DNA from 2 places in the Ureibacillus sp. FSL K6-3587 genome. Region 2 is predicted to be linked to the other one. Evidence: a T-box and tRNA genes for the amino acid it is inferred to sense, from the RefSeq annotation. Region 2 holds a T-box; the other holds one or more tRNA genes.

Region 1 (3,349 bases), 240 kb from region 2:
CAGCCGATTGCTCTACCACTGAGCTACTTCGGAATATTATGGTGGGCCTAAATGGACTTGAACCATCGACCTCATGCTTATCAGGCGTGCGCTCTAACCAGCTGAGCTATAGGCCCTCGTTTGGAGCGGGTGATGGGAATCGAACCCACGACATCAGCTTGGAAGGCTGAGGTTTTACCATTAAACTACACCCGCATATAAATGGTGGTTCAGGACGGAATCGAACCGCCGACACAAGGATTTTCAGTCCTTTGCTCTACCGACTGAGCTACTGAACCACTTTATATGGCGGTTCCGACGGGACTCGAACCCGCGATCTCCTGCGTGACAGGCAGGCATGTTAACCACTACACCACGGAACCGTTTGGTTGCGGGGGCAGGATTTGAACCTGCGGCCTCCGGGTTATGAGCCCGACGAGCTACCAGACTGCTCTACCCCGCGATAATTTTATATATTAATGGTGGAGGAAGAGGGATTCGAACCCCCGCGCGGTTTGACCCGCCTCTCGGTTTTCAAGACCGACCCCTTCAGCCAGACTTGGGTATTCCTCCATGTTTCCTTTTCAACCTTTGGTGGACCTTGCAGGACTCGAACCTGCGACCGGACGGTTATGAGCCGTCTGCTCTAACCAACTGAGCTAAAGGTCCTTGGGATGGCGGTGGAGGGGATCGAACCCCCGACCTCACGGGTATGAACCGTACGCTCTAGCCAGCTGAGCTACACCGCCGCCAATTGATTTATATGTTATGGTGGAGCATAGCGGGATCGAACCGCTGACCTCCTGCGTGCAAAGCAGGCGCTCTCCCAGCTGAGCTAATGCCCCGTTTCTATGGTCGGGAAGACAGGATTCGAACCTGCGACCCCTTGGTCCCAAACCAAGTGCTCTACCAAGCTGAGCTACTTCCCGGTCCCTTTTCTTTTATGGCGCGCCAGGCAGGAGTCGAACCCACAACCTTCTGATCCGTAGTCAGACGCTCTATCCAATTGAGCTACTGGCGCTTCATCTTCATGTTGGTGCCGAGGACCGGAGTCGAACCGGTACGGTAGTCACCTACCGCAGGATTTTAAGTCCTGTGCGTCTGCCTATTCCGCCACCCCGGCTTTTTGGAGCGGAAGACGGGGTTCGAACCCGCGACCCCCACCTTGGCAAGGTGGTGTTCTACCACTGAACTACTTCCGCATGATGTAAATATGGTGCGGGTGAAGGGAGTCGAACCCCCACGCCGTAAGGCGCTAGATCCTAAGTCTAGTGCGTCTGCCAGTTCCGCCACACCCGCATAATAAATGGTGAGCCATGAAGGACTCGAACCTTCGACCCTCTGATTAAAAGTCAGATGCTCTACCACTGAGCTAATGGCTCACGATGGTGCCGGCGAAAGGAATCGAACCCTCAACCCACTGATTACAAGTCAGTTGCTCTACCAATTGAGCTACGCCGGCATATATGGTGGAGGATGACGGGATCGAACCGCCGACCCTCTGCTTGTAAGGCAGATGCTCTCCCAGCTGAGCTAATCCTCCATTTAAGCCTAGCGACGTCCTACTCTCGCAGGGGGAAGCCCCCAACTACCATCGGCGCTAAAGAGCTTAACTTCCGTGTTCGGTATGGGAACGGGTGTATCCTCTTTGCCATCGTCACTAGACTTATTATTTCAAAGACAAGAATTATTTTATCATAAACGCTAAGGTTTTCAATATATTTTTTTATTTTTTAATTAAAATTTTATGACCCCTACGGGATTCGAACCCGTGTTACCGCCGTGAAAGGGCGGTGTCTTAACCACTTGACCAAGGGGCCATGTATGAATGGCGGAGAAGGAGGGATTTGAACCCTCGCGCCGGGTTACCCCGACCTACACCCTTAGCAGGGGCGCCTCTTCAGCCTCTTGAGTACTTCTCCGTCATGGCTCCGAAGGTAGGATTCGAACCTACGACCAATCGGTTAACAGCCGATTGCTCTACCACTGAGCTACTTCGGAATATTATGGTGGGCCTAAATGGACTTGAACCATCGACCTCACGCTTATCAGGCGTGCGCTCTAACCAGCTGAGCTATAGGCCCTCGTTTGGAGCGGGTGATGGGAATCGAACCCACGACATCAGCTTGGAAGGCTGAGGTTTTACCATTAAACTACACCCGCATATAAATGGTGGTTCAGGACGGAATCGAACCGCCGACACAAGGATTTTCAGTCCTTTGCTCTACCGACTGAGCTACTGAACCACTTTATATGGCGGTTCCGACGGGACTCGAACCCGCGATCTCCTGCGTGACAGGCAGGCATGTTAACCACTACACCACGGAACCGTTTGGTTGCGGGGGCAGGATTTGAACCTGCGGCCTCCGGGTTATGAGCCCGACGAGCTACCAGACTGCTCTACCCCGCGATAATTTTATATATTAATGGTGGAGGAAGAGGGATTCGAACCCCCGCGCGGTTTGACCCGCCTCTCGGTTTTCAAGACCGACCCCTTCAGCCAGACTTGGGTATTCCTCCATGTTTCCTTTTCAACCTTTGGTGGACCTTGCAGGACTCGAACCTGCGACCGGACGGTTATGAGCCGTCTGCTCTAACCAACTGAGCTAAAGGTCCTTGGGATGGCGGTGGAGGGGATCGAACCCCCGACCTCACGGGTATGAACCGTACGCTCTAGCCAGCTGAGCTACACCGCCGCCAATTGATTTATATGTTATGGTGGAGCATAGCGGGATCGAACCGCTGACCTCCTGCGTGCAAAGCAGGCGCTCTCCCAGCTGAGCTAATGCCCCGTTTCTATGGTCGGGAAGACAGGATTCGAACCTGCGACCCCTTGGTCCCAAACCAAGTGCTCTACCAAGCTGAGCTACTTCCCGGTCCCTTTTCTTTTATGGCGCGCCAGGCAGGAGTCGAACCCACAACCTTCTGATCCGTAGTCAGACGCTCTATCCAATTGAGCTACTGGCGCTTCATCTTCATGTTGGTGCCGAGGACCGGAGTCGAACCGGTACGGTAGTCACCTACCGCAGGATTTTAAGTCCTGTGCGTCTGCCTATTCCGCCACCCCGGCTTTTTGGAGCGGAAGACGGGGTTCGAACCCGCGACCCCCACCTTGGCAAGGTGGTGTTCTACCACTGAACTACTTCCGCGAAAAATAAGCCGCTGAATCAAATGTTCCATTCAAATATAATAATGTGATGAGCCATGAAGGACTCGAACCTTCGACCCTCTGATTAAAAGTCAGATGCTCTACCACTGAGCTAATGGCTCATGATGGTGCCGGCGAAAGGAATCGAACCCTCAACCCACTGATTACAAGTCAGTTGCTCTACCAATTGAGCTACACCGGCATATATGGTGGAGGATGACG
Region 2 (3,349 bases):
GCATGATCGGTTTATTCTTAACAAATGAGGATGTCGTTGATTTTAGATCCGCCCAAACATCCGATTTGGAAATGTTTGCAGAATATCATCGTCTCATGCTTGAAGAAGGGGTTTACTTGCCGCCTTCCCAATTTGAAGGATTGTTTATTTCCACTGCCCATACAGAAGAACATATCGCGAAAACCATTGATGCATTCCATAAAGTGTTTGCCAAATTGGCCCGCTGATGATCAGAGTGTCTTTTCCTTTAATGAAGGGAAAGACGCTCTTTTTTTGTCAAAATTTTTGAAATGCCATTTATCATACTTCGAATTTTCGGGCATAGAGTAGTACGGGAGGGAAACACATGGCAAAAATTAATTGGGAAATGATGACGCAGTTTATCTTTTCAAAAGAATACGGGATTGTCGAAGAAGTTGTATCGGTCCAAGTCATCCCCCGTTGGCAACAGGAAGAGACGGAAGATTCCATTCGTTTGACGGGCATTTATCATATCAAGTCGACGGTGAGATTCAATCCTGCGATCAAACCGAATTTCAGCGAAGGTACATTGATCGAATATATTGATTTGCAAGGCGATGAAGGATATTTTGAATATTCATTGCCTTTAGAAGTGGATTTGCCAAAGGAGAAAGTTGCGCAAACTTCTCAGCTGGAATTGCATGTTGAGGATATATCCTTATTTGTATACGATGGCTCAAGCTGCACCTTTAAATGGGAAGTGAACTGCACTTTTGACGAGCCGGTGGCAGGCGCTTTATTCCAAGTGGAATCCGAAGAGAAAGTGGCGGAACGGGTAGCCGTAGTGGCCGCGAATACGGGGGAAGTTTTGGAAAGAGCCAAAACCGACCAGCCCCCTGCCACATTGGAACATCCACTGGTGAATGAAGAATTGAATAAAGTGCAGGAAAGTGCACCAAATTTCTCGGAAGCTATTGAAGATGAATCGTTATCAAATTACGTAGATTTCATCAGACCGTTGGATGAATCGGCAAATGAAAGCAATTCTATTCAAGGGGAACCAATCGGACATTCCCACTTTGAGGAAGAAGCCAAAAAAATCCGCAAAGAAGAGAATGAAGTGATACATGTTAATGAGTCTTCCAGCAAAATCATGATTGATGAAAAATTCAAGATCCCTTCAGATACGGATGATTTTTACAACGAACTTTCCGAATCCTATAGCCTTTTGAAATTTAAATAATATCTGTCCATAACAACCATGAAATGAGTGCGAGAATGAAAAGCAGCAGCACATCGCCCGTCGTTGGGACGAAGAGCGTGTGAATGGCTTGAAACACGGTGATCGGAATGCAAATGTGTTTTGCGTAAAAACGCACTTTTCGGATCCAAGGGGGTAATAGCCAGGGATTATAACATTTTCTTCTTTTTTTTAAAAAAGACATGGAAATCACTCCTTTCATTTCCCTGAAACTTGAAAACTGCTGTTAAATTTTATACAATGATTTAAGCAGTTGAATATGCGGATGCAATGAATTGGAAGAGTAGAATGATGATGCATGCCACAGAGAGGAAACGGCAGCTGAGAAGTTTCCGCATGCAATCATTTGAAGGTAGCCATGGAGCAGCTTTTATGAATCCAGTAGTAAAAGCCGGTTAAACACCGTTATCGGAATGAGAGCTGTTTAGACGTTTTATGGTCTAAATGGAAAAAAGGTGGTACCGCGAACTCCTTCGTCCTTTTCGGATAAAGGAGTTTTTCTTTTTGCCAAAATTTGATTCAACTAAAGGAGGAACAGTCATGACAGAAAACGTGTCAATGCCGACAAAGTACGACCCGAAGTCTGTTGAGCAAGGTCGTTACAAATGGTGGTTGGAAGGAAAATTTTTCGAATCACAACCAAACAGCGATAAAAAACCGTATACCATTGTAATTCCGCCTCCAAACGTAACCGGGAAGCTGCATCTTGGCCACGCTTGGGATACAACATTGCAAGATATCATCATCCGCATGAAACGCATGCAAGGATATGATGCCCTTTGGCTTCCGGGAATGGACCATGCGGGAATTGCGACACAAGCAAAAGTGGAAGCCAAACTTCGCGAACAAGGAATCAGCCGCTACGATTTAGGACGCGAGAAATTCCTTGAAAAAACATGGGAATGGAAGGAAGAATACGCAAGCCATATTCGCGAACAATGGGCGAAATTAGGATTGTCTTTGGACTATACAAAAGAGCGGTTTACTTTGGATGAAGGTTTATCCGATGCTGTAAAAGAAGTGTTTGTACGTCTTTATGAAAAAGGATTGATTTACCGCGGCGAACGCATCATCAACTGGGATCCGGAAGCAAAAACCGCTTTATCCGATATCGAAGTAATTTATAAAGAAATCCCTGGAGCCTTCTATCACATGAAATATCCGCTTGCCGACGGTTTCGGCTACTTGGAAGTGGCGACAACACGCCCTGAAACAATGCTTGGAGATACGGCGGTAGCGGTTCACCCTGAAGACGAACGTTACAAACAGTATATTGGCAAAACAGTCATTTTACCGCTTGTAAATCGTGAAATTCCAATTGTGGCCGATGAATATGTGGACATGGAATTTGGTACAGGGGTTGTGAAAATTACGCCTGCCCATGACCCGAACGACTTTGAAGTGGGCAACCGCCACAATTTGGAGCGCATTTTAGTGATGAACGAAGACGGTACAATGAATGAAAAAGCGGGCAAATATCAAGGATTGGACCGCTTCGAATGCCGCAAACAAATCGTGGAAGATTTAAAAGCGCAAGGATACTTAATTAAAATCGAAGAGCATGTGCATTCTGTTGGCCACTCTGAGCGTACAGGTGCAATTGTAGAGCCTTACTTGTCAAAACAATGGTTCGTGAAAATGAAGCCGCTTGCGGAGGCAGCATTGAAATTGCAACAAGACGAAGAAAATAAAGTGAATTTTGTACCGCCACGATTTGAAAATACGTATCTTCATTGGTTGGAAAACATCCGTGACTGGTGCATTTCCCGTCAGCTTTGGTGGGGCCATCAAATTCCGGCTTGGTATCATAATGAAACGGGCGAAATTTATGTTGGCAAAGAACCGCCAAAAGATGCGGAAAATTGGACGCAAGATCCGGATGTATTGGATACGTGGTTCTCAAGTGCCTTATGGCCATTCTCCACAATGGGCTGGCCGGATACAAACAACAAATTGTATCAACGTTACTATCCGACAGATACGTTAGTGACAGGTTATGACATCATTTTCTTCTGGGTTGCCCGCATGATTTTCCAAGGCATTGAATTTACCGGCAAACGACCATTCAAAGATGTGCTCATCCACGGTTTGGTTCGTGACGGCGAAGGGCGAAAAATGAGTAAATCC

What was found. The T-box of region 2 lies ahead of NSS77_RS12705 (valine--tRNA ligase). A T-box ahead of a tRNA ligase gene usually reads a tRNA of that ligase, here a tRNA-Val.
Region 1: it has a tRNA-Val gene. The T-box ahead of NSS77_RS12705 (valine--tRNA ligase) is inferred to sense a tRNA for this amino acid. The anticodon was not compared.

The regions. Positions count from the first base shown of each region.
Region 1 covers NZ_CP151969.1:2,306,056-2,309,404, reverse strand. The annotation lists tRNA gene NSS77_RS11530 (tRNA-Asn) at 1-33, opposite strand, end outside; tRNA gene NSS77_RS11525 (tRNA-Ile) at 40-116, opposite strand; tRNA gene NSS77_RS11520 (tRNA-Gly) at 122-195, opposite strand; tRNA gene NSS77_RS11515 (tRNA-Phe) at 203-278, opposite strand; tRNA gene NSS77_RS11510 (tRNA-Asp) at 287-362, opposite strand; tRNA gene NSS77_RS11505 (tRNA-Met) at 366-442, opposite strand; tRNA gene NSS77_RS11500 (tRNA-Ser) at 460-552, opposite strand; tRNA gene NSS77_RS11495 (tRNA-Ile) at 572-648, opposite strand; tRNA gene NSS77_RS11490 (tRNA-Met) at 655-728, opposite strand; tRNA gene NSS77_RS11485 (tRNA-Ala) at 749-824, opposite strand; tRNA gene NSS77_RS11480 (tRNA-Pro) at 832-908, opposite strand; tRNA gene NSS77_RS11475 (tRNA-Arg) at 924-1,000, opposite strand; tRNA gene NSS77_RS11470 (tRNA-Leu) at 1,014-1,102, opposite strand; tRNA gene NSS77_RS11465 (tRNA-Gly) at 1,107-1,181, opposite strand; tRNA gene NSS77_RS11460 (tRNA-Leu) at 1,194-1,278, opposite strand; tRNA gene NSS77_RS11455 (tRNA-Lys) at 1,287-1,361, opposite strand; tRNA gene NSS77_RS11450 (tRNA-Thr) at 1,366-1,441, opposite strand; tRNA gene NSS77_RS11445 (tRNA-Val) at 1,447-1,522, opposite strand; rRNA gene rrf (5S ribosomal RNA) at 1,529-1,644, opposite strand; tRNA gene NSS77_RS11435 (tRNA-Glu) at 1,728-1,799, opposite strand; tRNA gene NSS77_RS11430 (tRNA-Ser) at 1,809-1,901, opposite strand; tRNA gene NSS77_RS11425 (tRNA-Asn) at 1,906-1,980, opposite strand; tRNA gene NSS77_RS11420 (tRNA-Ile) at 1,987-2,063, opposite strand; tRNA gene NSS77_RS11415 (tRNA-Gly) at 2,069-2,142, opposite strand; tRNA gene NSS77_RS11410 (tRNA-Phe) at 2,150-2,225, opposite strand; tRNA gene NSS77_RS11405 (tRNA-Asp) at 2,234-2,309, opposite strand; tRNA gene NSS77_RS11400 (tRNA-Met) at 2,313-2,389, opposite strand; tRNA gene NSS77_RS11395 (tRNA-Ser) at 2,407-2,499, opposite strand; tRNA gene NSS77_RS11390 (tRNA-Ile) at 2,519-2,595, opposite strand; tRNA gene NSS77_RS11385 (tRNA-Met) at 2,602-2,675, opposite strand; tRNA gene NSS77_RS11380 (tRNA-Ala) at 2,696-2,771, opposite strand; tRNA gene NSS77_RS11375 (tRNA-Pro) at 2,779-2,855, opposite strand; tRNA gene NSS77_RS11370 (tRNA-Arg) at 2,871-2,947, opposite strand; tRNA gene NSS77_RS11365 (tRNA-Leu) at 2,961-3,049, opposite strand; tRNA gene NSS77_RS11360 (tRNA-Gly) at 3,054-3,128, opposite strand; tRNA gene NSS77_RS11355 (tRNA-Lys) at 3,178-3,249, opposite strand; tRNA gene NSS77_RS11350 (tRNA-Thr) at 3,254-3,329, opposite strand; tRNA gene NSS77_RS11345 (tRNA-Val) at 3,335-3,349, opposite strand, start outside.
Region 2 covers NZ_CP151969.1:2,548,529-2,551,877, forward strand. The annotation lists gene hemL (glutamate-1-semialdehyde 2,1-aminomutase) at 1-227, shown strand, start outside; gene NSS77_RS12695 (hypothetical protein) at 347-1,204, shown strand; gene NSS77_RS12700 (hypothetical protein) at 1,197-1,406, opposite strand; T-box leader at 1,484-1,706, shown strand; gene NSS77_RS12705 (valine--tRNA ligase) at 1,763-3,349, shown strand, end outside.